Linked DNA regions of Azospira inquinata. Each later gene encodes a partner of the first gene's protein in a complex. Links are inferred from orthologs where the notes say so. Each region holds a gene or a part of one and is shown on either strand. Other genes may lie near its edges. The genes, in order: uvrA and mfd.

The links.
Region 2: the proteins of uvrA (region 1) and mfd are in contact, whole or in part, in a crystal structure (PDB 4DFC), measured with the Escherichia coli proteins. The link is inferred for Azospira inquinata from one-to-one orthologs.

Annotation. Positions count from the first base shown.
Region 1 is NZ_CP064782.1:810,550-814,176, reverse strand. What follows is about bases 79-3,483. They hold uvrA (excinuclease ABC subunit UvrA), read right to left. Parts: upstream 3,099-3,483; coding sequence 279-3,098; downstream 79-278. Other genes in these bases: Azoinq_RS03595 (MFS transporter), read left to right, coding at 3,403-3,483; Azoinq_RS03605 (hypothetical protein), read right to left, coding at 79-100. Also shown: more of Azoinq_RS03605, read right to left, coding at 1-78; more of Azoinq_RS03595, read left to right, coding at 3,484-3,627. UniProt on the Escherichia coli protein: The UvrABC repair system catalyzes the recognition and processing of DNA lesions. UvrA is an ATPase and a DNA-binding protein. A damage recognition complex composed of 2 UvrA and 2 UvrB subunits scans DNA for abnormalities.
Region 2 is NZ_CP064782.1:3,261,830-3,266,149, forward strand. The notes cover bases 107-4,204. They hold mfd (transcription-repair coupling factor), read left to right. Parts: upstream 107-506; coding sequence 507-4,004; downstream 4,005-4,204. Other genes in these bases: amrS (AmmeMemoRadiSam system radical SAM enzyme), read left to right, coding at 107-322; Azoinq_RS14680 (3-deoxy-7-phosphoheptulonate synthase), read left to right, coding at 4,033-4,204. In the rest of the region: more of amrS, read left to right, coding at 1-106; more of Azoinq_RS14680, read left to right, coding at 4,205-4,320. UniProt on the Escherichia coli protein: Couples transcription and DNA repair by recognizing RNA polymerase (RNAP) stalled at DNA lesions. Mediates ATP-dependent release of RNAP and its truncated transcript from the DNA, and recruitment of nucleotide excision repair machinery to the damaged site.

The DNA.
Region 1 (3,627 bases):
GGCGGCGTTCTACGCCGCTGCGCCGGTCTTTCCAGCCCGCAGGGGGGCCGCTTTCTGTTTGGCGCCGGTCCTGGACCTGGCGATGGCGGGTGGCTTTCATGGCCTCACCTCTTGGTAATTTGTCTATGACGAATGGCCTAGTGATGAGTATGGAAGGGACGGGGGGAATTTTCGCGGCAATATTCCACGTTTTTTCCGGGGGAGCAGCGGTATGCCCACTTCGGTAAATAGACGGCCGGGTGGGGGCCAGGTCCTGGAGCGGACCTGGCCCTTTGGGCCTAGCGGGCCAGCAGGGGCTTTAAAAAGCGTCCCGTGTGGCTGTCCGGGGTGGCGGCGATGGCTTCCGGGGTGCCGGTGGCGATGATGCGGCCGCCCCCGTCCCCCCCTTCCGGCCCCAGATCCACCAGCCAGTCGGCGGTTTTGATCACGTCCAGGTTGTGCTCGATGACCACCACCGTATTGCCGTTATCCGCCAGGCGTTGCAGCACCTTGAGGAGCATGGCGATATCCTGGAAATGGAGGCCGGTGGTGGGTTCGTCCAGGATGTAGAGGGTGCGGCCCGTGTCCCGTTTGGAGAGTTCCAGGGCCAGCTTGACTCGTTGGGCTTCGCCGCCGGAGAGGGTGGTGGCGCTTTGCCCCAGGGTGACGTAGGAGAGACCCACATCCACCAGGGTTTGGAGCTTGCGGGCAATGCTGGGTACGGCGTCGAAAAATTCCCGGGCCTGTTCCACGGTCATGCCCAGGATGTCGTGGATGTTTTTGCCCTTGTAGAGAATTTCCAGGGTTTCCCGGTTGTACCGATGGCCGTGGCAGACGTCGCAGGGTACGTAAATGTCGGGCAGGAAGTGCATTTCCACCTTGAGCACCCCGTCCCCCTGGCAGGCTTCGCAGCGACCGCCCTTGACGTTGAAGGAAAAGCGGCCCGGACCGTAGCCCCGGGAGCGGGATTCGGGCACCCCGGCGAACAGCTCCCGAATGGGGGTGAGGACCCCGGTGTAGGTGGCCGGGTTGGAGCGGGGGGTGCGGCCGATGGGGCTCTGATCCACGTTGATGACCTTGTCGAAGTGGTCCAGCCCCTGGATTTCCTCGTATTCCGCCGGTTCGGTGGAGGCGTTGTAGAGGTGGCGGGCGGCCACGGCGTACAGGGTGTCGTTAATCAGGGTGGATTTGCCCGAGCCGGACACCCCGGTGATGCAGGTGAACAGGCCCACCGGCACTTCCAGGGTGACGTTTTTCAGGTTGTTGCCCTTGGCGCCGATGATGCGCAGCTGGCGTTCCGGGTCCGCCGGGCGGCGCTGGGCCGGTACGGCGATTTTCTTTTGCCCAGACAGGTAGGCGCCGGTGAGGGATTGGGGATTGGCGGCCACCTGTTCCGGAGTGCCTTCGGCGGTGACGTAGCCCCCATGGACCCCGGCCCCCGGGCCGATATCCACCACGTAATCCGCGGCCCGGATGGCGTCCTCGTCGTGTTCCACCACAATCACCGTATTGCCGATGTCTCGCAGCTGGGCCAGGGTTTTCAGGAGCCGGTCGTTATCCCGCTGGTGCAGGCCGATGGAGGGCTCGTCCAGCACATACATGACCCCGGTGAGGCCGGAACCGATCTGGCTAGCCAGGCGAATACGCTGGGCTTCACCCCCGGACAGGGTTTCTGCCGACCGGTCCAGGGACAGGTAATCCAGGCCCACGTTGATGAGGAACTGGAGCCGGGCGACGATTTCCTTGAGGATTTTTTCCGCCACCTGAGCCTTGTGCCCATGGAGTTCCAGGTGCTGGAAATATTCCCGGGCTTCGGCCAGAGGCAGGTGGCTGATCTGGTGCAGGGTCTTGCTGCCCACCCGCACATTGCGGGCTTCCAGGCGCAGGCGGCTGCCTTCGCAATGGGGGCAGGTGCGGTTGTTGATGAGCTTGGCCAGCTCTTCCCGCACCACCATGGAATCCGTTTCCTTGTAGCGCCGTTCCAGGTTGGGAATGATGCCTTCAAAGGGGTGTTCCTTGATGACCACCCGGCCCCGCTCATTCATATAGCGGAAGGGAATTTCCTCCTTGCCCGAGCCGAACAGCACCAGTTCCCGAATGGCGTCGGGGAGCTGTTTGAAGGGGGTGTCCACGTCGAAACTGTAGTGGTCCGCCAGGGAACCCAGCATCTGGAAGTAGAACTGGTTGCGCCGGTCCCAGCCCCGGATGGCTCCCGCCGCCAGGGACAGGTCCGGATGGGCTACCACCAGCTTGGGGTCGAAGAACTGGATGACCCCCAGGCCGTCGCACTTGGGGCAGGCGCCCATGGGATTGTTGAAGGAAAAGAGCCGGGGCTCTAGTTCCTGCAAGGCGTAGGAGCAGATGGGGCAGGCGAATTTGGCGGAAAACAGATGTTCCGTGCCCGAATCCATTTCCAGGGCGATGGCCCGGCCGTCCGCGTGGCGCAGGGCGGTTTCGAAGCTTTCCGCCAGGCGCTGGCGCATGTCTTCCCGTACCTTGAGCCGGTCCACCACCACGTCAATGTTGTGCTTCTGGCTTTTGGTGAGCTTGGGCAGGGCGTCGATTTCGTAAATTTTGCCGTCCACCCGCAGGCGTACGAAGCCCTGGGCCCGAAGGTCGGCGAACAGGTCCAGCTGTTCCCCTTTCCGGTTGGCCACCACGGGGGCCAGGATCATTAGCTTGGTTTCCTCCGGCAGGGCCAGGGCCGCATCCACCATCTGGGAGACGGTCTGGGCCTCCAGGGGCTCCCCGTGCTCCGGGCAATAGGGGGTGCCGGCCCGGGCGAAGAGGAGACGCAGGTAATCGTGGATTTCCGTCACCGTGCCCACGGTGGACCGGGGGTTGTGGCTGGTGGCCTTCTGCTCGATGGAAATGGCGGGGGACAGACCCTCGATCAAATCCACATCCGGTTTTTCCATGAGCTGGAGAAACTGGCGGGCGTAGGCGGAAAGGGACTCCACATAACGGCGCTGGCCTTCCGCATAGAGGGTGTCGAAGGCCAGGGAGGATTTGCCCGAGCCCGAAAGGCCGGTGATGACGATAAGTTTGTCCCGGGGCAGGTCCAGGCTGATGTTTTTGAGATTGTGCGTCCGCGCACCGCGGATCTTGATTTCGTCCATGGATTTTCAGCTGTGGGGTGAGGGCGGGGCCAGGGGCCCGAGGCCAAACCTTGAAATATACGGAATTCGGACGGCCATTACCAAGGATAAAGCTGGGCGGAGGAATGGGCCGGGGCGGGTGGGGCGGTGGTCATACGGCGGGGGGAATTCTACCGCCATCCGGGCCGGGCGGCGGCCACGCCCCGCTTTTTTCGCCCCCCTCGGTGGGCTGGGCGGGCAGACTGGGGTCAGGGCAAACCTGATAAGATACGCAACTTCCCGCCGGAAAACCGGTCTCTTTGGGTTTATCTCCCTTACCACTCCCATGTCGTCTTCCGTTTCCCCTGCCGTCGCTGACGGCTTGAATGCCCAGGAAAAGAAAGCCGGGGTCAGCCTGGCCGGTATTTTCGCCCTGCGCATGCTGGGCCTCTTCCTGATTCTTCCGGTTTTTGCGGTGTACGCCCATTCCCTGCCCAGCGGCAGCAACCTGGCCATGGTGGGCCTGACCATCGGGGCCTACGGCCTGACCCAGGCCCTCTTCCAGATTCCC
Region 2 (4,320 bases), 2.5 Mb from region 1 along the record:
CGCCTTTCATCCGGACTGGAAAATGGGGGATACCCCGCCCACGCCCCTGGCCACCCTGACCCGGGCCCGGGCCATCGCCCGAGACGCCGGGCTCCACTACGTTTATACGGGCAATGTGCATGACCCGGAGGGGGGCACCACCTATTGCCCCCATTGCCACACCGGGGTGATACGCCGGGATTGGTATGACATCACCGACTACCGCCTGGATAGCCAGGGCCGCTGCCCGGATTGCGGCACGCCCCTGGCGGGGCGATTCGGCCCGGTTCCGGGGACTTTCGGCGCCCGGCGCATTCCGGTGCGCCTGGAAACGCCGGACTGAGACTGAGCCGGGCGTAGAAACCCCTCCGCCAGGCAGGGCTTTCTACGCCCATTTTCGCCGGCCCACCGCCTCCGGCCACCGGTCCCAATCCGCTATAATCCACCCTCCTGCCGCCCCGAACCCGGCCTTGCCGCCCAGTTGGGGCGTGCTGGCGTTGACCAACCCTGAAGCCCAGAACAGTCCCGTGTCCGCTCCCGCTCCCATCGCCCCCATCGATCACCCCGCCCTGCCTGCCTTGCCGCCCCTGCCCAAGCCGGGGGAACGGCTGCATCTGCCCCTTCTGGCCGGTTCCGCCGACGCCCTGGCCCTAGCCCGTCTGGCCCGCCAGGAAGGGGTAACGGCCGCCGGAGGAAAGCGCCGCATGCTGGCCGTGCTCACCGCCAGTCCGGCGGATGCCCGGCGCCTGCTGGAGGAAATTCCCTGGTTCGGGCCTGAACTCCGGGTGCGGCTCCTGCCCGACTGGGAAACCCTGCCCTACGACAACTTTTCCCCCCACCAGGATCTGGTTTCCGAGCGCCTCGCCACCCTCTACGCGGTCATGCGCCAGGAATGCGACATTCTCCTGGTGCCCGCGGCCTCCGCCGTCTATCGGCTGGTGCCCCCGGCCTATCTGGCGGCCTATACCTTTTTCATCAAGCAGGGGGAAAAGCTCAACGGGGATCAGCTGCGGGACCAGCTCACCCTGGCGGGCTACACCCACGTCACCCAGGTAGTCAGCCCGGGGGAATACTCGGTGCGGGGCGGGCTCATCGACCTTTACCCCATGGGCTCCCCCCTGCCTTACCGGATCGACCTCTTTGATGAAGAGGTGGAAACCCTGCGCACCTTCGACGCGGACACCCAGCGCACCCTCTACCCGGTGCCGGAAATCCGCCTCCTGCCGGCCCGGGAATTCCCCATGGACGACCAGGGCCGCAGCCACTTCCGCCAGCGCTTCCGGGAAGTGTTCGAGGGGGACCCGGCCAAGTCCGGCGTGTACAAGGATGTTTCCAACGGCATACCCTCCGCCGGTATTGAATACTGGCTGCCCCTGTTTTTCGACCAGACCGCCACCCTTTTCGACTATCTGGGGCAAGAAGCGGTCCTGTGCCTGCACCGGGACGTGGGGGAAGCCATCCGGGAATTCTGGAAGGAAACCCAGAGCCGTTACCGGCTCATGGCCGGGGACAAGGCCCGTCCCCTCCTGCCCCCGGATCAGCTGTTCCTCATGGAAGAAGCCTTTTTCCTGGCCGCCCAGCCCCTGGGCAAGGTGGTGGTCAATGGGGCGGAGGAGGAACACACCCGGGGCCGTCTGCCCCTGGCCGCCCCCCTGCCTCCCCTGGCGGTGGAACGGCGGGCGGAAGACCCGCTCCTGGCCTTAAAGCGCTTTCTGGACAGCTACCCCGGCCGGGTCATGGTCCTGGCCGAATCCGCCGGGCGCCGGGAAACTCTCCAGCAAATGCTGGGGGAACATGGCTTAAAGCCCGTCATTGGGGGGGATTTCCCCACCCTGCTGGGGGACGGCGCCCCCCTCAGCCTGGGGGTGGCTCCCTTGCAGGGGGGCTTTGCCCTGGACGGCCTGGCCCTGGTCACAGAAAACGAGCTGTACGCGGGCAGTCCCACCCGGCGCAGCCGCCGGGATGCCCAGCGCAAGGCCTCCGTGGAAAACTGGCTGCGGGACCTGACCGAACTCAAGGTGGGAGACCCGGTCGTCCATGAATCCCACGGCATCGGCCGTTACATGGGACTGGTACGCCTGGACCTGGGGGATGGGGAAATGGAGTTTCTCGAACTCCATTACGCCAACCAGGCCAAGCTCTACGTGCCCGTTTCCCAGCTCCATGTGATTTCCCGTTACTCCGGGAGCGAACCGGAAACCGCCCCCCTCCATACCCTGGGCTCGGGCCAGTGGGAAAAGGCCAAGAAAAAGGCAGCGGAACAGGCCCGGGACACGGCGGCGGAACTCCTGGCCATCTACGCCGCCCGGGCGGCCCGGCAGGGCCATGCCTTCCAGTTCAAGGACAGCGATTACGAGGCCTTTGCAGAGGGCTTCGGTTTCGAGGAAACCCCGGACCAGGCCCAGGCCATCGCCGCCGTGCTGGAGGACATGCAAAAGGGCAAGCCCATGGACCGGCTGGTCTGCGGCGATGTGGGCTTTGGCAAGACGGAAGTGGCCCTGCGGGCGGCCTTCGTGGCCGTGGCCGGGGGCAAGCAGGTGGCCGTGCTGTGCCCCACCACCCTGCTCTGCGAACAGCACTACCAGACCTTCAAGGACCGGTTCGCCGACTGGCCGGTGACCATCACCGAACTCTCCCGCTTCAAAACCGCCAAGGAAAGCAGCCAGGCCATAAAGCAACTGGGGGAAGGCAAAATCGACATCGTCATCGGCACCCACAAGCTGATCGGCAAGGAGGTCCAGTTCTCCCGCCTAGGGCTGGTAATCATCGACGAAGAACACCGCTTCGGGGTACGCCAGAAGGAAGCCCTCAAGGCCCTGCGGGCGGAGGTGGACGTGCTCACCCTCACCGCCACCCCCATTCCCCGCACCCTGGCCATGAGCCTGGAAGGCCTGCGGGACTTTTCCGTCATCGCCACCGCGCCCCAGAAGCGGCTGGCCATCAAGACCTTCGTCACCAAACAGTCCGACGGGGTGATTCGGGAAGCGGTGCTGCGGGAATTGAAGCGGGGCGGCCAAGTGTATTTCCTCCACAACGAGGTGGATACCATCGCCAACATGCAGGAACGGCTCACCAAGCTGGTGCCGGAGGCCCGCATCGTGGTAGGCCACGGCCAGATGAGCGAGCGGGAGCTGGAGCGGGTGATGCGAGACTTCACCGGCCAGCGGGCCAACCTGCTGCTGTGCACCACCATTATCGAAACGGGCATCGACAATCCCCACGCCAACACCATCCTCATCAACCGGGCAGAAAAGTTCGGTCTGGCCCAGCTACACCAGCTACGGGGCCGGGTCGGCCGCTCCCACCACCAGGCCTACGCCTATCTCCTGATCCAGGACGAAAAAGCCCTCACCAAGCAGGCCAAGCAGCGCCTGGAAGCCATCCAGCACATGGAAGAGCTGGGGGCCGGTTTCTACCTGGCCATGCACGACCTGGAAATCCGGGGGGCCGGGGAGGTGCTAGGGGACAACCAGTCCGGGGAAATGCAGGAAGTGGGCTTCAACCTTTATACGGACATGCTCAACCGGGCCGTGGCCGCCTTAAAACAGGGCCAGTCCCTGGAAGACGAGGACCTGACCCAGCCCCTGGGTCTGACCACGGAAATCAATCTCCACGCCCCGGCCCTTCTGCCCGACGCCTACTGCCCGGATGTGAATGAGCGCCTCAGCCTCTACAAGCGCCTCTCCAACTGCACCCAGGGAGAAGACCTGGATCAGTTGCAGGAAGAGCTTATCGACCGCTTTGGCGAACTGCCGCCCCAGGCCCAGAGCCTGCTGGCCACCCACCGCCTGCGCCTGGCCGCCAAGCCCCTGGGGGTCATCAAGCTGGATGCAGGCCCCAGCCAGGTGTTGGTGCAGTTTTGCCCCAATCCCCCCATCGATCCTTACAAAATCATCCAGCTCATCCAGAAAAACCGGAACTACAAACTGGCCGGACAGGATAAACTTTCACTTTCCCGTTCCTCTCCCACCCTGGCTGACCGGGTCGGTGCCGTAAAGGAACTGTTCCACCAACTCACCGCTTGATGAGGCGGCTTGCCCGCCCCCCCAGACCATGAACGTTTCCGACATCGACAACATCAATATCGCCGCTTTTGATCCCATGCCTACCCCGGCGGAGCTGATCGCCCGCCAACCCCTGTCTGACCGGGCCGCTGCTGTGGTGCGCCAGGGCCGTCAGGATCTGAGCAATATCCTCGACCGGAAGGATCACCGCCTGTTCGCCGTAGTGGGCCCCTGCTCCATCCACGACCCGGTGGCCGGGCTGGATTACGCCCGGCGCCTCAAGGCCCTGGCGGACGAAGTGTCCGACACCCTGCTCCTGGTCATGCGGGTCTATTTT